DNA from 2 places in the Halopseudomonas sp. L-58 genome. Region 2 is predicted to be linked to the other one. Evidence: predicted binding sites of a transcription regulator. Region 2 holds the regulator's gene; the other holds the start of a gene.
What was found. Region 2 encodes LexA, which represses DNA repair genes until DNA is damaged. Its sites were predicted from a motif close to CTGTNTNNNNANACAG; they were not measured.

Region 1 (7,347 bases), on a different contig from region 2:
GCCATGCTCAGCGACATAGAGGATCGCGTTCAACACGTTCAGGTTGGACAGACTTACGTTGCCCCGCTGTCGCGGGAAGCAATGCTCAATGATCGAGAATTGTTCGGGGGTAATTTCCATGCGCGAAGTATCACACATGGAGAGACTTGAAGCTAATTAGCGTTAACAGGCCCTAAGGCGGCAGGAACAAAAAAGGGTGGCCATCATGGCCACCCTTTTTTGTGCATCATTCCGCCGTCTAGCCTTTAAAGCCGAGCACGTCCTGCATATCAAACAGGCCCGCACCACGGCCCTCAAGCCACATTGCCGAACGCACCGCACCCTTGGCAAAGGTCATCCGACTGGAGGCCTTGTGGGTAATTTCTACCCGCTCACCCTCGGTCGCAAACAGCACGGTGTGATCTCCGACCACGTCACCGGCGCGAACCGTCGCAAAACCAATGGTCTTGGGGTCACGCGCCCCGGTCTGCCCTTCACGCCCATAAACAGCCACGTCAGCCAGATTGCGACCAAGCGCGTCGGCAACGACTTCCCCCATGCGCAGGGCCGTTCCGGATGGAGCGTCGACCTTGTGACGGTGGTGCGCCTCGATAACCTCGATATCAGCCTCATCCCCCATAACCCGCGCAGCCATGTCCAGCAGCTTGAGACAGAGGTTCACGCCAACACTGAAGTTGGGCGCAAAGACGATAGGGATCTGCTTGCCGGCCTCGGCGAGCAACGCCTTTTCAGCTTCGGAGAAACCCGTAGTACCGATCACCATCGCCTTGCCTGCATCACGGCAAATCTGCAGATTCACCAGCGTCGTGGTCGGATGAGTGAAGTCGATCAGCACGTCAAAGGCGTCGACCACTTGCTTGAGGTCACCACTGATCGCAACGCCCAGGCGACCGAAACCGGCCAACTCACCCGCATCAGCGCCCACCAGCGAACTGTCAGCGCGCTCAATCGCCGCCGTCAGCGCAGCACCTTCCGTCTGACCGACTGCCTCGATCAGCGTCTTCCCCATGCGCCCGGCAGCGCCAATTACCGCAATCCGTCTCATCTTGCGCACCTGCCTCAGAATTTCATGTCTTCGAAGAAGTTCTTCACACCATCAAACCAGCTCTTGGCACGAGGCGACTGACTCGAGCCTTCGGCCTCAAGTGTTTGACGCAGCTCTTCGAGCAATTCGCGCTGACGCTTGGTCAGGTTGACCGGCGTTTCGACAACCACCCGGCAGAGCAGATCACCGGCCGAACCACCACGCACTGGCGTCACTCCCTTGCCGCGCAGGCGGAACAGCTTACCGGTTTGCGCGCCCTCGGGAATCTTCAGCTTGACCCGACCGTCCAGGGTCGGCACCTCAAGCTCTCCGCCCAGCGCCGCATCGACGAAGCTGATCGGCACCTCACAGTACAGATTCTTGCCGTCACGCTGGAAGATCTTGTGCTCGCGCACCGAAACAACCACATACAGATCACCGGCAGGGCCGCCATTAACACCGGCCTCACCTTCACCTGCCAGGCGGATACGGTCACCGGTATCAACACCGGCCGGAACCTTGACCGACAAGTTCTTCTGCTTCTCTACGCGACCATTGCCGTGGCAGTCCTTGCACGGATCGGTAATCATCTTGCCGGTACCATGACAGCGCGGGCAGGTCTGCTGCACCGAGAAGAAGCCCTGCTGCATGCGTACCTGACCATGACCACCGCAGGTGGTACAGGTTGTCGGCGTGGTGCCCTTCTTCGCACCGCTGCCATCACAGGTTTCGCAGGCAACCAGGGTCGGCACACGAATGGTGACCGTGGTACCGCGCACCGCCTCTTCCAGATCCAGCTCCAGGGTGTAACGCAGGTCACTGCCGCGCTGCACGCTGGAACGTCCACGACCGCCGCCGCCACCGAAAATGTCACCAAATACATCGCCGAAGATATCGGAGAAGTTGGCGCCGCCGCCACCAAAACCACCGGCACCGCCACCCATGCTCGGATCCACGCCGGCGTGACCATACTGATCGTAGGCTGCGCGCTTGTTGGCGTCGGTCAGCACTTCGTAGGCTTCGGTCGCTTCCTTGAACTTCTCTTCGGCATTCTCGTCATCCGGGTTACGGTCCGGATGGTATTTCATCGCCAGACGGCGATAGGCCTTTTTCAGCTCGGCCTCGCTGGCGCCCTTTTCGACCCCCAGCACTTCGTAATAATCACGCTTGGACATGTGTTCGACTTCCCTTACAGAGACACCCGGCACAAACGGCAACGCGGGAGAAGCTCCCGCGTTGCCAGGCAGAGTTGGAGGGCGGCACACCGGACATGCCGTCGGTGCACCACCCTACCCGGTTCATCAAGGACCTACTTGTTGTCCTTGACCTCTTCGAACTCGGCGTCGACCACGTCGTCCGCATCGTTACCGGACTCCGCGCCTGCTGCCGGGCCTTCACCCTTGCCAGCCTGAGCCTGTTCGGCATACATCTTCTGGACCAGCGGGCCAGATGCCTCGGACAACGCGTTGATCTTGGCCTCGATCTCTTCCTTGTCGCCGGTCTTGATCGCCGCTTCCAGATCGCTCAGCGCCGTTTCGATGGCGGCCTTCTCTTCATCAGTCGCCTTGTCGCCCGCCTCGGTCAGGGTCTTGCGAGTCGCGTGAACCAGCTGATCGGCCTGGTTGCGCACGGTTACCAGCTCTTCGAACTTGCGGTCTTCCTCAGCGTTGGCCTCGGCATCACGCACCATCTTCTCGATTTCGTCATCCGACAGACCAGAGGACGCCTTGATCACGATGGACTGCTCTTTGCCGGTTGCCTTGTCTTTGGCAGACACGTTGAGGATACCGTTGGCATCGATGTCGAAGCTGACCTCAATCTGCGGCACGCCACGCTGCGCCGGCGGAATGTCGGCCAGATCGAAACGGCCCAGCGACTTGTTCTGGCTCGCCTGCTTGCGCTCACCCTGCAGCACGTGAATGGTCACCGCAGTCTGGTTGTCGTCTGCAGTCGAGAATACCTGCGACTTTTTGGTCGGGATGGTGGTGTTCTTCTCGATCAGCGTAGTCATCACGCCACCCATGGTTTCGATACCCAGCGACAGCGGAGTAACATCCAGCAGCAGCACGTCTTTCACGTCGCCGGCCAGTACCGCACCCTGAATCGAGGCACCGATGGCAACCGCTTCGTCCGGGTTAACGTCCTTGCGCGGCTCCTTATTGAAGAACTCGGCAACGGTCTTCTGCACCAGCGGCATGCGGGTCTGACCACCAACCAGAATAACGTCGTTGATGTCAGACACATCCAGACCGGCATCCTGCATCGCGATGCGGCAGGGCTCGATGCTGCGCTTGATCAGATCTTCAACCAGCGACTCCAGCTTGGCACGCGTCACCTTGACGTTCAGGTGCTTCGGACCGGACGCATCTGCAGTGATGTACGGCAGGTTGACGTCGGTCTGCTGGCTGGAAGACAGCTCGATCTTGGCCTTTTCAGCCGCTTCTTTCAGACGCTGCAGCGCCAGCGGATCATTGTGCAGATCAACGCCGTTCTCTTTCTTGAACTCGTCTGCCAGGTAGTCGATCAGACGCATGTCGAAATCTTCACCACCCAGGAAGGTATCACCATTGGTGGCCAGCACTTCGAACTGATGCTCACCGTCCACTTCGGCAATTTCGATCACGGAGACGTCGAAGGTACCGCCACCCAGGTCGTACACAACGATGGTGGAGTCGCCACGCGCCTTGTCCATACCGTAGGCCAGAGCAGCCGCGGTCGGCTCGTTGATGATGCGCTTGACTTCCAGACCGGCGATGCGACCAGCATCCTTGGTAGCCTGACGCTGACTGTCGTTGAAGTAGGCCGGAACGGTGATAACCGCTTCGGTAACCGGCTCACCAAGGTAATCCTCGGCGGTCTTCTTCATTTTCTTCAGTACTTCAGCAGACACCTGCGGCGGAGCCATTTTCTCGTCATTTACCTGAACCCAGGCGTCGCCATTGTCGGCCTTGACGATCTTGTACGGCACCAGCTTGATGTCTTTCTGAACGACGTCTTCTTCAAAGCGACGACCGATCAGACGCTTGACCGCGTACAGGGTATTCTGCGGGTTGGTAACCGCCTGACGCTTGGCCGACTGGCCAACCAGGGTTTCACCGTCGTTGGTGTAGGCGACGATCGACGGAGTGGTACGACCACCCTCAGCGTTCTCGATCACCTTGGCGGAACCGTTTTCCAGAATAGAGACACAGGAGTTGGTGGTCCCCAGGTCGATACCGATAATCTTGCCCATAAGTTTCTCTCCGAATCTGACTGCCGCGTCTTGGTCAGCGGCGCTGTTCAACTATGCTTGAGCCCTTGATGGGGGCTGCCAAATCAATTTCAAGCCTGCTCGTCAATCGAGGGCGCGGCACCCGCCGCCGGGGCCTTGCTGACGACAACCATGGCCGGGCGCAACAGGCGACCGCTGAGGGTGTAACCCTTCTGGAACACCTTGAGCACGGTGTTCGGCTCAACCGCGGTACTTTCTTCCATCGCCATGGCCTGATGCAGTTCAGGATTGAAGGGCTCGCCCTCAGGCTGAACCGGGACTACCTGGAACCGCGCCAGGGTGTCGGCAAACATCTTCAGGGTCAGCTCAATACCCTCGCGCATCGGCTTGATCGCCGGATCATCAGCATTGGACAACTCCAGGCCGCGCTCAAGACTATCGATGATCGGCAGCAGATCATTGGCAAAACGCTCCAGCGCAAACTTGTGCGCCTTCTCCACATCCTGCTCGGCACGGCGACGCGCATTCTGCACATCAGCCGCCGCCCGCAGAGCCTGATCCTGAGCGGTAGCCAGCTGTTCTTCCAGACTCGCTACGCGCGCGGCAAGATCGCCTTCGGGCGTCGCAACGGTCTGATCGACCACGTCGTCCTGATCCTGCAGATCCGGTCTCTGTTCCTCTGCCATGTCTTTCTCCTGTCATAGGGTGGGCGTGTCTTTGCGCGCAATCGCCGCACACGCAGTCAATGATGAACGACCGGCCTCGCCGATCGCGTCTGGCAACCTATATGGGGACAGTCCACACAGCTTCAAGGGTCAATATCAATCAGTGTGCTCGTACTATTGCGGGGACTTGTCGCCACAAAGCAAACTACTGTATAAACAACCAGAACAATTTTCTCGGGAGCGCGCCATGCTGATCCACCTCGCGGTCAACAACTACGCCATCGTCGACACCCTGGAACTCGAGCTGGGCGGCGGCATGAGCGTGATTACCGGCGAAACCGGTGCAGGCAAATCCATCATGCTCGATGCACTGGCCCTCACCCTTGGCGATCGCGCCGACAGCGGCGCGGTTCGCCCCGGCGCCGACAAGGCCGACATCCTCGCCACCTTCGACATTCGCGACATTCCCGAAGCCCGCCAGTGGCTCGATGAGCGTGACCTGACGCAGGACGACGACCAGGTTATCCTCCGGCGCGTGATCACCGCCGAAGGCCGCTCACGAGGCTACATCAATGGCGCACCCTGCCCCCAGCAGGACCTGCGTGCCCTCGGCGAAATGCTGATCGACATTCACAGCCAGCATGAGCACCAGTCGCTGCTGAAAACCGATACCCATCGACGCCTGCTGGACGAGTACGCCGGCGCCGGCGAACTCGCGAGACAGGTTCAACTGGCGGCTCAGCGCTGCCGCCAGACCGAAAAGGCGCTACGCCAGGCCAGCCAGCAAAGCGAAGAACAGGCCGCTCGCCAGCAGCTGCTGACCTACCAACTGGACGAACTGGACAATCTGAGCCTGCAGGACGGCGAACTGGACGAACTGGAGAACGAGCAGCGTCAGCTCGCCAGCGCAGACCAGATCCTGCATTCCTGCCAGCAAGTCATCAACATCTGCAGCGAAAATGACGCAGGCAGCGTGCTGGAAGCCCTGACCGCCAGCCTGAGTCGGCTGGACGCCTTTAAAAGCCACAGCCCGCAACTGGGTGAAGCCAGCGACATGCTCGCCAGCGCACAGATTCAGATCGAGGAAGCAGTCGGCGAACTGACCCGTTACCTCGACCACTTCGAGGCCGACCCTGAACGCCAGCAGTACGTGGAAGAACGCCTCAGCGCCATTTATGACCTGGCACGCAAGCACCGTATTCAGCCGCAGGAGCTACCCGCGCTGCAGCAGCAGCTGATCGACGAACTGGAAGGCCAGCAGCAACAAGCTGCCGACGCAGAGCGCCTGCAGGAAGAACTGGTTGCCTATCAGGCCCACTATCGCCAACTGAGCGAGAAACTGTCAGCACAGCGCAGCAAGGGAGCAGCCAAACTCGCCAAGGCAGTAACTCAGGAAATTCAGCGCCTGGGCATGCCCGGTGGCCGAATCGAGCTGCAGCTGACACCGTTGGACGCCGACAGCTACCCGGTAACCGGGCTGGAAACCGTCGAATTCCTGGTCAGTGCCAACCCCGGCCAGCCCGCCAAACCGCTGGCCAAGGTAGCATCTGGCGGCGAACTGTCACGCATCAGCCTCGGCATTCAGGTCATCACCGCACAGACGTCACGCGTTCCCACACTGGTGTTTGACGAAGTCGATGTGGGTATCGGCGGCCCGACCGCCGAGATCGTTGGCCAGCTGCTTCGCCAACTTGGCGCGCGCGGCCAGGTACTGACAGTCACCCACCTGCCGCAGGTCGCCGCTCAGGGGCATCAGCACCTGTTTGTACGCAAACAGCAAACCCGCAACAGCACACGCACCTGCATTGACCAGCTGGACGATAACGCCCGCGTACAGGAAGTCGCCCGCATGCTTGGCGGCGTCGACTTGACCGACGAATCACTGGCCCACGCCCGCAAGCTGCTCAGCGTTGCACACTGAGCAGATATAAAAAAACCGGGCCTGGCCCGGTTTTTTTGCACCAAAAATCAGTGCTTGTCCAATCTGACGTTACTTGCCGCCAGCCTTGCGCACATACAGCACCAGATTGTGGTCAACCAGCTCGAAGCCGTGCTCCTTGACGATTTCGCGCTGACGGCGCTCGATTTCAGGATCGAAGAACTCGACCACTTCACCAGAGTCAACACAGACCATGTGGTCGTGGTGCTCGCCGTCGGCCAGCTCAAACACGGCGTGTCCGCCGTCGAAGTTGTGGCGCACGACCAGTCCGGCCGCTTCAAATTGCGTCAACACGCGATAGACGGTTGCCAGGCCAACGTCCTCGCCCGCCTCCATCAAAGCCTTGTAGACGTCCTCGGCACTCATGTGGCGCTCGTTCGAACCGTCGAGCATTTGCAGGATCTTAACCCGAGGTAACGTGACCTTCAGGCCGGCTTTGCGGAGTTCTTGATTTTCAACCATGTCACTATTCTCGTTCAGCGCTTCGCAGGGCGGGATGAGTCGGGTA
Region 2 (16,695 bases):
GTTGAAGCGGTTGTCGAGAATCCGAAGGTCAAGCACGCGGTGCTGGCAGAAGTGGAAGGTCAGGTAACGGAAGACACCATCATCACTTCCAATACCTCGACTATCTCCATCACCTATCTGGCCGAGGCGCTCAAGCGTCCGGAGAACTTCTGCGGCATGCACTTCTTCAACCCGGTACACATGATGCCGCTGGTTGAGGTTATCCGTGGCGCGAAGTCCAGCGACAAAGCGGTTGCCACCACTGTTGCCTACGCCAAGAAGATGGGCAAGACCCCGGTTGTGGTCAACGACTGCCCCGGCTTCCTGGTCAATCGTATCCTGTTCCCGTATTTCGGTGGCTTTGCTCGCCTGATCGGCATGGGTGCCGACTTCCAGCGCGTTGACAAGGTCATGGAAAAGTTTGGCTGGCCGATGGGCCCGGCTTACCTGATGGACGTTGTCGGCATGGACACCGGTCACCACGGCCGTGACGTCATGGCTGAAGGCTACCCGGACCGTATGGCCGACAAGACCCGCACCGCTGTTGACGTCATGTACGACGCCGGCCGCCTGGGTCAGAAGACCGGCAGCGGCTTCTATGCCTACGAGATGGACAAGAAGGGCAAGCCGAAGAAGGTTGTCGACGCCAAGGCTTATGAACTGCTGAAAGAAGTGGTTCTGGAGCAGCGCGAGTTCACCGACGAGGAAATCATCGAAATCATGATGGTTCCGCTGTGCCTGGAAACCGTACGCTGCCTGGAAGATGGCATCGTCGAGTCCGCGGCTGACGCAGATATGGGTCTGGTCTACGGTATCGGCTTCCCGCCCTTCCGTGGTGGCGCCCTGCGTTACATCGACACCATCGGCGTGGCCGAGTTTGTTGCCATTGCTGATAAATACGCCGAGTTCGGCGCCATGTACGCACCGACTGAAAAGCTGCGTGAAATGGCGAAGAACGGTCAGAAATTCTTCGGTTAACCGCGGAACGTACAGAGCGAGAGTAAATCTATGAGCCTGAATCCGAGAGACGTCGTAATTGTCGATTTCGGCCGCACCCCGATGGGCCGTTCCAAGGGCGGCATGTATCGCAACGTGCGTGCTGAAACCCTGTCCGCCAACCTGATTACCGGCGTACTGGCACGTAACCCGAAGATCGATCCGGCAGAAGTCGAAGATGTGATCTGGGGCTGTGTAAACCAGACCCTGGAGCAGGGTTGGAACATCGCACGCATGGCGTCGCTGATGACCCCGATTCCGCACACCAGTGCCGCGCAAACCGTCAGCCGTCTGTGTGGTTCGTCCATGAGTGCGCTGCACACCGCTGCTCAGGCGATCATGACCGGTAACGGTGATGTGTTCGTCGTCGGTGGCGTCGAGCACATGGGTCACGTTGGCATGATGCACGGTGTTGATCCGAACCCGGCACTGTCGCTGTACGCTGCCAAGGCGTCCGGCATGATGGGTCTGACTGCTGAAATGCTGGGCAAGATGCATGGCATCACCCGCGAGCAGCAGGACGCCTTCGGTGAGCGTTCTCACCGTCTGGCGCACAAGGCCACCGTCGAAGGTAACTTCAAGGATGAAATCATCCCGATGGAAGGCCATGACGAGAACGGCTTCCTGCGGGTGTTCACCGAGGACGAAACCATTCGCCCGGAAACCACCATCGAGAGCCTGGCTGCCCTGCGCCCGGCGTTCAACCCGAAAGGCGGTACCGTCACTGCGGGTACCTCCTCGCAGATCACTGACGGCGCTTCCTGCATGATCGTGATGTCTGCCGAGCGCGCCCAGGCCCTGGGTCTTGAGCCGCTGGCGGTCATTCGCTCCATGGCGGTTGCCGGTGTTGATCCGGCGATCATGGGTTACGGTCCGGTACCGTCCACCAAGAAGGCACTGCAGCGCGCCGGCCTGACCATGGATGACGTCGACTTCGTTGAACTGAACGAAGCCTTCGCTGCCCAGGCACTGCCGGTCCTGAAAGACCTGAAGCTGCTGGACAAGATGGACGAGAAAGTGAACCTGCACGGCGGTGCGATCGCCCTGGGTCACCCGTTTGGCTGCTCCGGTGCACGTATCTCCGGTACTCTGCTGAACGTCATGAAACAGAACGGCGGCACTATCGGTATCTCTACCATGTGCGTTGGTCTGGGTCAGGGTATCACCACAGTCTTCGAGCGTGTCTGAAGCCTGCAGGTGGTAGCGAAAGCCGAGGCCTTGTGCCTCGGCTTTTTTATTGATGCTGACACTGGATACAGAGGAGGGCAGTAATGCGTCCGGGACGTTATCGGCACTATAAAGGAAAGGACTATCAGGTCATCGGTCTGGCGCGGCACTCGGAGACCGAGGAGCCGCTCGTCGTGTATCGAACCCTGTACGGCGACTTCGACCTCTGGGTAAGACCGCTGGCCATGTTCAACGAAGTGGTCGAGGTTGACGGCGAGTCACATCCGCGCTTTACCTTTATCAGCGAAGACGTGTAGGCTCTGGCCCCTCCAGCCCATCCGGCAGTTTGCCGTGTGATGTGGCTGAGTCGCCAGTTTCGAGTTCAGTTCGGGTCAGGAAAAAAAGTATCCATGGGAAAAGCACTGGTCATTGTGGAGTCGCCAGCCAAGGCCAAGACAATCAACAAGTATCTCGGTAACGAGTATGTGGTGAAGTCGAGTATCGGCCATATTCGCGACCTGCCCACCAGCGGCAGTGGCAAGACCGAAAGCAAACCCAGGGGTGGGCGCAAGACCGCTGCCAGCGAGCAGGAAAAGCAGCAGAAAGCCAGGGCGCAACTGGTCAAGCGCATGGGTGTCGATCCGGAGAACGACTGGAAGGCCCACTACGAAATTCTGCCCGGCAAGGAAAAGGTCGTCGACGAGCTGCGTCGTCTGGCCAAGGACGCCGACACCGTCTATCTCGCAACGGACTTGGACCGCGAAGGGGAAGCCATCGCCTGGCACCTGCGCGAGAGCATCGGTGGCGACGATTCACGCTACAAGCGCGTGGTGTTCAACGAAATCACCAAAAAGGCTATCCAGGAGGCGTTCTCGCAGCCTGGTGAGCTGGATATGAACCGTGTCAATGCCCAGCAGGCGCGTCGTTTCCTTGATCGCGTGGTGGGTTATATGGTTTCGCCGCTGTTGTGGCAGAAGATTGCTCGCGGGCTTTCTGCTGGCCGCGTGCAGTCGGTGGCGGTCAAGCTGATCGTTGATCGTGAGCGCGAAATCCGTGCCTTTGTGCCTGAGGAGTTCTGGGAGGTGCATGCGCGCCTGAACACGCCCAAGGCAGAAAGTGTCCGCTTCGAGGTGGTCAAGCAGAACGGTGAGACCTTCCGCCCGACCAACAAGGCGCAGACCGATGCCGCGCTGGCGGTGCTTGAAAAGGCGGCCTACAAGGCGGTCAAGCGTGAGGACAAGCCGACCAGCTCGCGTCCGAATGCGCCCTTTATTACCTCCACACTGCAGCAGGCTGCCAGTACGCGCCTGGGTTTCAGTGTGAAGAAAACCATGATGATGGCCCAGCGTCTCTACGAGGCGGGTTACATCACCTATATGCGTACCGACTCGACCAATCTGTCGGCGGATGCCATTGCGATGGCGCGCAGCTATATCGAAAGCAACTTTGGCGACGCCTACCTGCCGGAAAAGCCGAACCTGTACAGCAGCAAGGAAGGCGCGCAGGAAGCACACGAAGCCATCCGTCCTTCCGACGTCAAGCTCAAGCAGACCGATCTCAAGGGCATGGAGCGCGATGCTGAACGTCTGTATGAGTTGATCTGGCGTCAATTTGTGGCGTGTCAGATGACGCCGGCCAAGTACCTGTCGACCAGTATCCAGGTAGCCGCTGGCGAGTTTGAGTTGCGTGCCAAGGGCCGCATTCTCAAGTTTGACGGCTATACCCGGGTGATGCCGCAGCAGGGCAAGGGCGGCGAAGACGAGGTGTTGCCGGAGATCAAGGTTGATGATGTGCTGGCGCTGCAGGGCCTGGACCCCAAGCAGCACTTCACCAAGCCGCCGGCGCGCTACGCCGAAGCCAGCCTGGTCAAGGAGCTGGAAAAACGCGGCATTGGCCGCCCTTCGACCTATGCGTCGATTATTTCCACGATTCAGGATCGTGGCTACGTGACCCTGAATAACCGCCGGTTCTACGCCGAGAAGATGGGCGATATCGTTACCGAGCGCCTGAACGAGAGCTTCCCGAACCTGATGGACTATGGCTTTACCGCGAAGATGGAGGAGTCACTGGATGACGTCGCTCACGGTGAAGTGCTGTGGAAGCAGGTGCTGAATAATTTCTATGCCGATTTCAGTGCCAAGTTGAGTGCCGCCTCTGCGTCTGGTGAAGATAAGGGGATGCGCGCGAATCAGCCGACGATGACCGATATCCCGTGTCAGGATTGTGGTCGACCGATGATGATTCGTACGGCCTCGACGGGTGTGTTCCTCGGCTGTTCCGGTTATGCCCTGCCACCGAAAGAGCGTTGCAAGGCGACCATTAACCTGGTGCCGGGCAATGAAGTGGCGGCAGATGACGAAGAAGGCGAGTCTCGCGTGCTGCGTGGCAAGCATCGTTGCGCTATCTGCGGCACCGCGATGGACAGTTATCTGATCGACGAGCGGCGCAAGTTGCATGTCTGTGGTAACAACCCGGATTGCTCGGGTTTCGAGATCGAGACAGGTCAGTTCAAGATCAAGGGCTATGACGGTCCAACCCTTGAGTGCGACAAGTGCGGCAGCGAAATGCAGCTCAAGACTGGCCGTTTCGGCAAGTATTTCGGCTGTACCAACAGCGAGTGCAAGAACACCCGCAAGCTGCTGCGTAACGGTGAGGCCGCGCCGCCGAAAGCGGATCCGGTGCCGATGCCGGAACTCAAGTGTGAAAAGGTTGATGATGTATACGTACTGCGCGACGGTGCTTCCGGCCTGTTCCTGGCTGCAAGCCAGTTCCCGAAAAACCGGGAAACCCGGGCGCCTCTGGTCAAGGAGCTGATTCCGCACAAGGCGGAGATTGATCCGAAATACCACTTCCTGCTGGATGCGCCGGTGGCTGATCCTGACGGCAATCCGACTGTCGTGCGCTACAGCCGCAAGACCAAGGAGCAGTACGTGCAGACCGAAGTTGAGGGCAAGCCCACAGGGTGGCGGGCTTTCCATGATGGCAAGCAGTGGTCGGTGGATGACGGCCGCAGCAAGAAGGCCAAGCGGTAAGGCAGGCAACCATGGCTAATGAAGTCTATACCCGCACCAATCAGGCGTTGTATTTTGCCCGCCGTGCGATCGAGTCCTGGCAGCAGGCAGAGCAGAGCGACGCGATCGATGCACTGACGCAGGCGCAGTATCATCGTGAGCATGCGGTTTTTCATCTCTACCGGGGCGTATTGGCGCTGATTCATGAGGTGGCAGACCGGTACCGCTGGCCGCTGGTTGATGCGCGTCAGGTCGAATCGGTGCTGGTACCCGCGGTAGTCAGTCGGTTTCCCGGTCCCGAGCTGGCGGAACTCACCGAGCTGGCTGACAGCGCTGGTACCTGGCTGGCCGGTGTCATTGCCGCCTGGCAGCGATTGCAGGCACCGCCGCAGCCGGTCGACAACTCGACCAACTCGCTGATTGCCACCAGTGCCACGCCGGTCACCGAGTGGACCAGTGTGCAAGCCGAGGAAGTCCTGCAGGAGGTTTCCCGTCGCGTACGTGCCTATCGCGACGGCATGCAGGAATGGTGAAGGCGGGATCGCGGATGCCGTGAGTACGGCGCTGTGTTACACTGCGCGCAGTTCAGACAGGAGATATCCGCAATGCCTTCACCCTTCCTTGAAATCGTCGAGCTCGCCAATGGCAAGGTTGCTCTGCGCCGTTCCGACGAAGAGGGTGAGCCGTTGGTGGTGATCGAGTTTTCCCGCGATGCGCGGGAATATCTGCAGGAAAGCTATATTGAAGTTGCCAAGGCGATGATCAGTGCCGGCATGCAGGCCGCTGGCCAGATGATGGATGAGGATGACGACGGCGACGCCATCCCTGAAAGCCGTGTCCTGCATTAATCGACACCGCGATAGTTCAAAGGCCAGCATTGAGCTGGCCTTTTTTGTATCTGTTTTCAGCCCAGATGGACGTTCAGGCTGTGGCAGCGGCCGGCCTGGGCCGCTCGTTCCAGGCGCGGGGCAATGCAGCTGTCGTGATCAAGCCAGCTGACAACGGTATGGCTGCCGCCCATCCTGAGCAGGTCGCAGCAGAGTTTGAGGCTGTCCATGCCGGCCTTGGAGCGCACGATCATGATGCGTTGAGGGTCGAGGTTGGCGCCGCGAAGCCATTGCTGGCTGAGTGCAGCGGGCGGGTCGATCAGGGTAAGCCAGCGCCGGCTGTCTTTCTGGCTCAGTTCGCGCAGCACCGGGGCCAGCCACTGCAGGCACTGGCGGGCGCTGCCTTGCAGGGTCATCTCGCTGTAACTGCCATCCTGTTCATCATCCTGCGGCAGTGCCTGTGCTGGCTGCGCAAAGGCACGGTGCTTCAGGCGTGTTGCCATCAGGGCGTTGTGAAACAGGTCGGTCTGGGTCAGGGTCTGTTGCTCGGTGCGGGCGTACTGCATGATCAGCTCCTCAGCGGCGGATAACTCCGACGCTTAAACCTTCAATGGTAAGTTCCTGTTCTGCAAGGTCGATCTCAATCGGCCTGAAGTCCGGGTTTTCTGCAATCAGCGAGACCTTGCGGCCCTGGCGCTGAAAGCGTTTTACCGTGACTTCTTCTCCTATGCGGGCCACTACGACCTGCCCGTTACGGGCTTCGCTGGTGCGGTGTACTGCCAGCAGGTCGCCGTCCATGATGCCGATGTCTTTCATGCTTTCCCCATGGACCCGCAGCAGGTAGTCGGCGCGGGGAGTGAAAAAGTCGGGGGAGATACGGCAATGGTCTTCGATATTTTCAAGCGCCAGAATCGGCGCACCGGCTGCCACTCGACCGATCACCGGAAGCTGGTCATCACTGGCTTCGCTATCCGATTCCGGCAGGCGAATACCGCGCGAGGCGCCGGGGATCATCTCGATAGCGCCCTTGCGGGCCAGGGCGCGCAGATGGTCTTCGGCTGCGTTGGGCGACTTGAAGCCCAGAGTCTTGGCAATATCGACGCGCGTCGGCGGGTAGCCGTTGCTGTCCATGTATTCCTTGATGAACGCCAGAACCTGCTGTTGTCGCGCGGTAAGTTTCTGCATGGCGGGTTGCCTGTGTTTTTATCCAGTAACTGAGATTATATACAGTTGTTTTGCTCCGGCAACCCCTAATTTTCGTGTCGCTGTTCACCGGTTTGCCAAAGGGAGGATGGGATTTACGTGGGCGGGGAGGTAGTCTGGGGTTGACACTAAAATCGTTTTAAACGTATGTTTGAAACGAATGTTTGCCTCACTTGGGGGAGCGCATGGCGCAGTCCGACACGGTCAAGCGAATACTTGACGCCGCAGAACAGCTTTTTGCCGAAAAGGGTTTCGCGGAAACCTCTCTACGTCTGATCACCAGCAAGGCAGGCGTCAATCTGGCCGCGGTCAACTACCATTTTGGCTCAAAGAAGGCATTGATTCAGGCCGTGTTCGTCCGGTTCCTGGACCCCTTCGTCAGCAGCCTTGAGAAGGAACTGGATCTGCGCGAGTCGCGTGACAAGGGCGCGCCACCCAGTCTTGAGGTGCTGCTCGAAATGCTGGTTCAGCAGGCGCTGGCAGTGAAGCCGCGCAACGGCCATGACCTCTCAACCTTCATGCGGTTGCTAGGGCTCGCATTCAACCAGAGCCAGGGCCATCTGCGCAAATACCTCAGCGAGGTGTATGGCAAGGTATTTCAGCGTTATATGCAGCTTCTGGTCAGTGCTGTGCCGGGCATCCCTCCGCAGGAGCTGTTCTGGCGCGTTCACTTTATGCTCGGCAGCGCGGCCTTCACCATGTCCAGCATGAAGGCGCTGCGTGCGATTGCGGAGGCGGAGCTGGGCGAGCCGCGTCCGGTCGACGATGTGTTGCGGCTGATGGTTCCGTTCCTGGCAGCCGGAATGCGCGCCGAGAGCGCGACGTTGAGCCGGCCCGAGGCGATGGCGCTGTAACCTGCATTTACCTCCGCTGCGCTGTCCGCTAAGGTGTGCGCAGCGCTGGAGGTGACATGCAGCTCGATCATATTCATATTTCCCTGAACGATCAGACCCTGGTTGGCTTCTGCGCTGGCGAGGTTGTCTGTCGTTATGCCGTATCCACAGCGCTTAATGGCCCTGGCGAGCAGGAAGGGTCCGGCTGCACGCCGCGCGGCGCCCATCGGGTGCGCGCACGAATCGGCGATGGTCAGCCGTTGGGGGCCGTGTTCATCGGCCGGCGTCCCACCGGGGAGGTATGGACCCGGGCGCTGGCGGAGCAATTTCCCGAGCGAGACTGGATTCTGACCCGAATTCTCTGGCTCTGCGGTGAGCAGGTCGGATTCAACCGTGGTGGCCGGGTTGATTCCCAGCGCCGCTATATCTATCTGCATGGTACCGGCGACGATCAGCCGATGGGTGCGCCGCTGTCCCATGGCTGCATTCGTCTGCGCAATGCCGACATGCTGGAACTGTTCGAGCGTACGCCGGTCGGTTGTAGCGTTCAGATTGACGCGCAGTAATGATGCGCTGTCGTTTTCAGGAGAAGCAATATTGAAACAGGGTGCCTTGATGCTGGATCTGCCTGGCCTGTGGCTGGAAGCAGAGGACAGGCAGTTGTTGCGTCAGCCGGAAGTCGCCGGCTTGATCTTGTTTGCGCGCAATACAGAATCGCCGCGCCAGGTCGCCGAGCTGGTGAGGGCCATCCGCAAGGAGCGCCCGGACATGCTGATAGCGATAGACCAGGAAGGCGGGCGCGTTCAGCGCCTGCGCCGTGACGTACTCAGGCTGCCCGCGCTGGCTGACGTCGCTGCGGTGGCTGACGCGCAGGCTGACGCGGTGGCCCGGGCTGCTGCCTGGGTAATGGCGACCGAGATGCTGGCCTGTGGTATCGATATCAGCTTTGCGCCGGTTCTCGATCTTGATTACGGTCGCAGTCAGGTGATCGGTAATCGCTCGCTGGGCGGCGATCCTGATCGGGTGGCGCGTCTCGCCAGTGCCTATATTGATGGTCTGCACGCGGCGGGTATGGCGGCCACCGGCAAGCACTTCCCTGGCCACGGCTGGGCCGAGGCGGATTCGCACTTTGCGCTGCCGGTGGATGACCGGTCACTGGAGGATATTCGCCAGAGCGATCTGGTGCCCTTTGCGGCGCTGGCCGGCAAGCTGGACGGCATCATGCCGGCGCACGTTGTGTATTCTCGGGTCGACCCTTTGCCTGCCGGGTTTTCCACCCGCTGGCTGCAGGACATCCTGCGCGCAGAGCTGGGTTTTGATGGCGTTATCTTCAGTGATGATCTGACCATGGCCGGCGCGCATGCGGTTGGCGGTATGGCAGAGCGGATCGATGCCGCGCAGGCGGCGGGGTGCGACATGCTGCTGATTTGCAATGATCGTGCGGCGGCGGAAGAAGGGCTGGTGCACGCGCAGAAGCAAGGCTTGCAATGCCCGGCCCGCATCGCTCGCATGCTGACGCTCAGGCCGGCCGGTGCCGATTACCATGCGACGCCAGAATGGCGTCAGGCTGTTTCCTTGTTGAGGGAGTTTGATCTGGTTTGAATGATTTCATCGAACAGTTGCCGGAGCAGTTGCAGCTCGATCAGCTTCCGCTGATCGGCGAGGCCTGGATCTACCAGGTGTTTGCAGTGGTGCTGGCGTCGCTGATGACCGCCTATATCGTCAAGCGTGTGCTGGACCACATGCAAAAGCGTGCCGAGAAAACCCGCAATATCTGGGACGATGCGCTGGTCGATGCGGCCCGGCGCCCGGCCTGGGTGCTGATCTGGAGTATGGGGCTGCTTTGGGCGGCGCGGATTACTGCGCTGCAGATGGATGATGACCTGGCAGCGGTGCTGGATCAGGTGCAGCGGGTGCTGCTGATCGTGCTGCTGACCTGGTTTATCCTGCGCATGATGCGGCAGGTTGAGCAGCGGCTTGTTGATCCTGCCTACAGGGAGACACCGGCCGACAAAACGACGGTTGGTGCGATTGGCAAGTTGCTCAGGGCTTCGGTGGTCATCACTGCGGCGCTGGTCGTGTTGCAGTCGCTCGGATACAGCATTTCCGGGGTGCTGGCATTTGGTGGTATTGGTGGTATTGCCGTCGGCTTTGCTGCCAAGGATCTGCTTGCGAACTTCTTCGGCGGGCTGATGATCTATCTGGATCGCCCCTTTGTGGTGGGCAACTGGATACGCTCGCCGGATCGCAACATTGAAGGTACCGTCGAGGATATCGGCTGGCGTTTGACCCGGATTCGCACCTTCGACAAGCGCCCGCTATACATCCCCAACGCGGTGTTCGCCAATATTGTGGTGGAAAACCCCTCGCGCATGACCCATCGGCGAATTTACGAGCATATCGGTATTCGCTATGACGATATCAAGCGCATGGAGCCGATTGTGGCGGATGTGCGCAAGATGCTGCAGGCGCATGAGGATATCGATCAGGAACAGACTCTGATGGTGTTCTTTGATCGCTGCTCGCCGTCGTCGGTGGATTTCTTTATCTACTGCTTCACGACGCCGGTATGGGCCGAGTTCCACCGGGTGAAGGAGGATGTGCTGTTGAAGATTCTGGCGATCGTCGAGAAGCATGAGGCTCAGGTCGCATTTCCGACGTCGACCATTCATTTGCCGGATGCGCTTGAGTTGCGCAGCGCTCAGCTTGCCGACGGGCGGCCGCGCGATTCTGTGCGTGAGCTGCAGGAGAGTGACGCGTGAGCGGGATTTGGGGTGTTATCGGTGGTACCGGCCTCAGTGCCCTGGACGGTCTGGAAATCGAGAGTGAAGAGCTGATTCAGACTCCTTGGGGTGCGCCTTCTGCGCCGGTTGTCCGTGGCCGTATTGACGGGCAGGCGGTCTGTTTTCTGGCGCGGCATGGTCATCCGCATCGGATACCGCCGCATCGGGTCAATTACCGGGCAAACCTCTGGGCGCTGCGGGAAGCCGGAGTTGATCGCATCGTTGCGGTCAATGCGGTCGGCGGTATTCACCCGCAGTTGCAGACCGGCACGTTCTGCGTGCCGGATCAGCTGATCGACTATACGTGGGGGCGTGCCTCGACTTACTTCGAGGATGATCTGCAAAGCGTCACCCACATTGATTTCACCTCGCCCTACGACGAGCCAGTGCGCGAGCAGCTGCTGGCCGCCCTCAAGGCGCAGAATATCGGTTGTCTGCCGTTTGGCGTCTACGCGGCAACCCAGGGGCCGCGGCTGGAAACTGCGGCCGAGATTCGAAGGTTGGAGCGCGATGGCGCGGATCTGGTCGGCATGACCGGTATGCCCGAGGCGGCGCTGGCCCGAGAGCTGGGGCTCGCCTACGCCTGTCTGGCGCTGGTGGTCAATCCGGCGGCCGGCAAGGCGACCGAGGTGATTACCATGGAAGCTATCGAGGCGGTTGTCGTGGCAGGCATGCAGCAGGTCAAGGCTGTGCTGCAGCGGCTACTGCAGGGCCCGCCACACGCCTGAGTGTGCGGCGGGCTGAGGTGATCAGCGGCTGATGGTGACCAGCATGCCAAGGCTCTGATGGTCCAGGTAATGAACTTCACCCGGGCGCAATGCGCGGGTTTGATGCAGGAACTCGGAAATCAGTGGCGTCTCGGACTGCAGTTGCAGTTCCGCCGCTGAGCGGTTGCGCCAGAACGCTACCTTCAGTTCGGTCAGGGTTGCCTGGCGCAGGTTAACCAGCCCCTGAATCGGATAAACCCCGTTTTCTGGATTGCCGCGGTGCAGGGCGACGACCAGGTCGTTATCCAGTGGTTGTGACCATGCCCGATGCAGGTAGATCTGATAGCCGTTCTGCTCCAGCTTGCGGGCCTGGTCACTGAGGCGGTAGCGGGTCTGGTCGATGGCGCGAACATCGGTTCGCGCAGTGTTTTCCAGATCTACCGCGTCTACTTCCCAATCAAGCTCCGGATTGCTGCCCTGTACCAACGGTGCCGACGGCTGACCGAAAAAGACGACTTCGACCAGATACTCTTCGGCGCTGGCCACCAGCGAGAAGCCGGCCAGGGTGGACAGCAGGGCAATCGAGAGCAGTTTGCTCAGCAGTTTCATGGGCGTTTTCCTTTGCCTTGAGGGGTGTCTTTCGGGATGTTGGCGAGGCGCTCGAACAGGGCTTCGACCGTGTTCAGGCGCAGCTCGGCATTGCCCATGGGCGAATTGAAGCGAAATACCGTAGTGCCTTCAAGTCGATAGCGCTGCGGGTTGTCCTGAATCATACGCACCAGCACCATCGGATCGATGCGGGTATCTGCAGCAAACTCGATACGGCCATGCTCGGCACCCACGTCAATCTTGGTAATGCCCAGCGGCTCGCAACGCAGTTTCAGCGAGGTGATCCGGAACAGGGTTTTTACCGGTTCCGGCAGCAGGCCGAAGCGGTCGATCATTTCAACCTGAAGATCCTTCAGAGCATCCTCGTCTGCGGCGTTAGCGATGCGCTTGTAGAGGATCAGGCGGGCGTGCACGTCGGGCAGGTAGTCTTCGGGAATCAGCGCCGGCAGGCGCAGATTGATATCGGTTCCGCCGCCCAGTGGTTGTTCCAGCTCAGGCTGCTTGCCTTGCTTGATCGCCTTGACGGCGCGTTCGAGCATTTCCATGTACAGGGTAAAGCCGACCGCCTGAATCTGGCCGCTCTGGCCTTCGCCCAGCAGCTCGCCGGCGCCGCGAATTTCGAGGTCGTGGGTGGCCAGAGTGAAGCCGGCGCCCAGATCCTGGGCGGCGGCGATGGCTTCCAGGCGTTTCTCTGCGTCGCTGGTTATCTTTCGGCCTTCCGGAGTAAGCAGGTAGGCATAGGCCTGGTGGTGGCTGCGGCCAACGCGCCCGCGCAGCTGATGCAATTGGGCCAGGCCGAACTTGTCGGCGCGCTCAATGATGATGGTGTTGGCGCTGGGTACGTCGATGCCGGTTTCGATGATGGTGCTGGTAACCAGAATATTGAAGCGGCGATGGTAGAAATCGCGCATCACCTGTTCCAGTGCACGCTCGGGCATCTGGCCGTGGCTGATGCCAATGCGCGCTTCCGGCACCAGTTCGGCCAGATCGGCAGCGCATTTTTCGATGGTCTCGACGTCGTTGTGCAGATAGTAGACCTGGCCGCCGCGCAGCAGCTCACGCAGGATCGCTTCCTTGACCACGGGCTTCTGTTGGACCATGACAAAGGTCTTGACCGACAGGCGGCGTGCGGGCGGTGTGGCGATGATCGACAGGTCGCGCATGCCGGAAAACGACATGTTCAGGGTGCGCGGGATTGGGGTGGCGGTCAGGGTCAGCACATCGACTTCGCTGCGCAGTGCTTTCAGTGCCTCCTTCTGGCGCACGCCAAAGCGGTGCTCTTCGTCGATGATCACCAGGCCGAGATCCTGGAACTGGACGTCGCCCTGCAGCAGCTTGTGGGTGCCGATCATGATGTCGACCTTGCCCTCGGCCAGTTCGGCGGCCGCGGCTTTGACTTCCTTGGCGGATTTGAAGCGCGACATGACTTCCACGCGCACCGGCCAGTTGGCGAAGCGGTCCTTGAAGCTGTTGTAGTGTTGCTGGGCGAGCAGGGTGGTCGGCACCAGCACCGCAACCTGCTTGCCGCTGTGCACTGCGAGGAAGGCCGCGCGCATGGCGACCTCGGTCTTGCCGAAGCCGACATCGCCGCAGACCAGGCGGTCCATCGGCTGCGGGCTGGTCATGTCCTTGAATACCGCCTCAATGGCGGCCAACTGGTCGGCGGTTTCCTCAAACGGGAAGTCGTCGGCAAAGCTCTGGTAGTCCTGTTCCGGGTCGGCGAAGCTGAAGCCCTGGCGCGCGGCGCGGCGGGCATATACGTCGAGCAGTTCGGCAGCGACGTCGCGAACTTTCTCGGCGGCCTTGCGACGCGCCTTCTGCCATTGATCAGAGCCCAGGCGGTGCAGTGGCGCACTGTCGTCATCGCTGCCGGAATAGCGGGCAATCAGGTGCAGGTTGGCGACCGGCACGTACAGGGTTGCCTCGTCGGCGTACTCCAGTACCAGAAACTCGGCCTGCTGATCTTCAACGGTCAGGTTGGTAAGACCCCGATAGCGGCCGACGCCGTGGTTGATATGAACCACCGGCGCGCCTTCGCGCAGCTCGGTCAGGTTTCGGATGACCGCGTCGCCCAGATCGGTCGCCTTGCCACGGCGGCGGCGCTGCATGACACGCTGGCCGAACAGCTGGCTTTCGGCAATCAGGGCAACGGCGGCACTGTTGATCAGCATGCCTTGGTCGAGCGGCGCGATAGTGATGGCGACGGGGCTGCTGCCGGTGCTGAAGGCCGGCCAGCTGTCGACGTCATCCGGTTTGATCCGGATGCGGGCGAGCAGCTCGGTCAGCGCTTCGCGGCGTCCGGCGGTCTCGGCGACAAACAGGGTGCGGCCCGGGTGCTGCTGCAGGAAGCGTTGAAGCTCTGCCAGCGGGTTTTCCAGCTTATTGTCGATCGCCAGGTCGGGCGGCAGCGGGCAATCAAATACGCTGGCCTGCGATTCGTCAGGACGATCCTGATGGCAGACAATGCGCGGATGCTGTTTGAGCAGCGCAAAGGCTTCCTCTACCGGCAGAAACAATTCGCCTGGCGGCAGCAGCGGGCGAGTTGGGTCTACGCCCTGTTCGCTGTGGCGGGCGCGTACGTCCTGCCAGAAGTGCTCGGCGTTCTGCTCGATGCCGGGCAGGGTGAACAGCCGGGTATTGTTCGGCAGGTAGTCGAACAGGCTGGCCAGTTCGTCGAAGAACAGCGGCAGATAGTACTCAATGCCTGGTGGAACAAGGCCTTCGCTGAGGTCCATGTACAGCGGGCAACGCCGATGATCCACTTCAAAGCGTTCGCGAAAGCGCGCGCGAAAGCCAGTCAGCGCAGACTTGTCGAGCGGGAACTCCTTGGCCGGCAGCAGGTGGATGCGGTCTACCTTGTCGATCGAGCGCTGGGTTTCCGGATCAAAGGTGCGCAGCGTCTCGATCTCGTCGTCCAGCAGGTCGATGCGGTAGGGCAGTGCACTACCCATTGGATAGAGATCCAGCAGCGCTCCGCGTACCGCGTAGTCTCCGTGTTCGTAGACCGTGTCGACGCAGCGGTAGCCGGCCGCGTCGAGGTTGATGCGCATCCGGTCGATGTCCAGTTGCTGGCCAATCTCCAGCAGCAGGACCGAGCCGCCCAGAAACTCACGCGGCGGCAGCCGGTGCAGCACCGTGGTCATGGGTACAACAAGGATGCCCTGGCCGATGCGAGGCAGCTGGAACAGCGTTTTAAGGCGCTGGGAGATGATGTCCTGGTGCGGAGAGAAACGGTCGTACGGCAGGGTTTCCCAGTCGGGGAAGCTGATGACGGGGAGCTGTGGTGCGAAAAAGCGCAGCTCCTGCTCGAGACTGTCGGCGGCAGCGGTGTCGGGTGTGATCACCAGGCTCAGGCCGTCGTGCTGCTGGGCACCTTCGGCGATGGCCAGGGCGCGAGCGGCGCCCTGCAGGCCGGACCAGTACAGGCGGTTGCCGGTGGCGGCCGTCAATGGAGGAGATAGCAGCAGCTTTGATGCGGGCATGCGATAACTCTTGAGGTCGGTTCGGTGGCGTGCTGGCCGATGCTCGGCTGGCAACGGCATGCAGTTTACCGCGCTCCTTGCGTTTGTGCCCACGCCGGCTGGATTTTGTCCGGAAGATTGCCTATGGCGCGCGCTGAAAGCATAATATGCGCCCTTTAGTTATCAAGACTTGGAAGGTAAAGCCGTGACTCAAGCCCAATTTGAGCAGTGTCTGGAAAACTGGACGGACCGTGAAGCCACCGCTGAGGCGATGATTCCTCTGATTGGCCGTCTGTACCGTGAGCATAACGTTGTCACCTCCGTCTACGGTCGTGGCCTGGTCAATCGCTCGGTCATCAGCCTGCTGAAATCCCACCGTTTCGCTCGTCAGATCGATGACAATGAGCTGTCGGTTCATGACACCTTCCCGGTTCTGAAGGAGCTGCTGGACCTGAACCTGGGCCCGGCCTCCATCGATCTTGCCCGTCTGGTCAACAAGTTCCGTGCCTCCGGCAGCGACGACCTGAATGCCTTCCTGCGGGTCGAGCTGGCCAGTGTTATCGGCAAGACCGGCGAGCGCCGTCAGGGTCGTGATGTGGTGTTGTACGGCTTCGGTCGCATCGGTCGCCTGCTGGCGCGCATCATGATCGAGAAGGCCGGTGCCGGTGATGGCCTGCGCCTGCGCGCCATCGTTGTCCGCAAGGGCGCAGCCAACGACCTGTCCAAGCGTGCCAGTCTGCTGCGTCGTGATTCGGTTCACGGCTCCTTCCAGGGCACCATCACCATTGATGAAGAAAACAACACCATCACTGCCAACGGCAACCTGATTCAGGTTATCTACGCCAGCGATCCGACCAGCATCGATTACACAGCCTACGGTATCGAAGACGCCATTGTTGTCGACAACACCGGTGTGTGGCGTGACGAAGCGGGTCTGTCCCAGCACCTGCAGTGCAATGGCGCGTCCCAGGTAGTGCTGACTGCGCCGGGCAAGGGCGACCTGAAGAATATCGTTCATGGCATCAACCACGCTGCCATTACACCCGAAGACAAGATCATTTCTGCGGCGTCCTGCACCACCAATGCCATCGTGCCGGTGCTGAAAGCGATCAACGACAA

Region 1: the regulator LexA is predicted to act here: its motif matches at 5,109-5,124, upstream of recN (DNA repair protein RecN).

Annotation. Positions count from the first base shown of each region.
Region 1 covers NZ_JBSXON010000036.1:667-8,013, reverse strand. The annotation lists partial or broken gene AC13EY_RS03220 (transposase) at 1-120, opposite strand, end outside; gene dapB (4-hydroxy-tetrahydrodipicolinate reductase) at 239-1,045, opposite strand; gene dnaJ (molecular chaperone DnaJ) at 1,060-2,199, opposite strand; gene dnaK (molecular chaperone DnaK) at 2,334-4,256, opposite strand; gene grpE (nucleotide exchange factor GrpE) at 4,346-4,921, opposite strand; gene recN (DNA repair protein RecN) at 5,148-6,821, shown strand; gene fur (ferric iron uptake transcriptional regulator) at 6,891-7,301, opposite strand.
Region 2 covers NZ_JBSXON010000085.1:125,838-142,532, reverse strand. The annotation lists gene fadB (fatty acid oxidation complex subunit alpha FadB) at 1-957, shown strand, start outside; gene fadA (acetyl-CoA C-acyltransferase FadA) at 988-2,163, shown strand; gene AC13EY_RS17380 (DUF1653 domain-containing protein) at 2,247-2,459, shown strand; gene topA (type I DNA topoisomerase) at 2,553-5,174, shown strand; gene AC13EY_RS17370 (DUF6586 family protein) at 5,186-5,686, shown strand; gene AC13EY_RS17365 (hypothetical protein) at 5,759-6,001, shown strand; gene sulA (SOS-induced cell division inhibitor SulA) at 6,058-6,546, opposite strand; gene lexA (transcriptional repressor LexA) at 6,557-7,165, opposite strand; gene AC13EY_RS17350 (TetR/AcrR family transcriptional regulator) at 7,369-8,037, shown strand; gene AC13EY_RS17345 (L,D-transpeptidase) at 8,094-8,582, shown strand; gene nagZ (beta-N-acetylhexosaminidase) at 8,632-9,618, shown strand; gene AC13EY_RS17335 (mechanosensitive ion channel family protein) at 9,615-10,778, shown strand; gene AC13EY_RS17330 (S-methyl-5'-thioinosine phosphorylase) at 10,775-11,527, shown strand; gene AC13EY_RS17325 (CsiV family protein) at 11,549-12,115, opposite strand; gene mfd (transcription-repair coupling factor) at 12,112-15,597, opposite strand; gene AC13EY_RS17315 (glyceraldehyde-3-phosphate dehydrogenase) at 15,782-16,695, shown strand, end outside.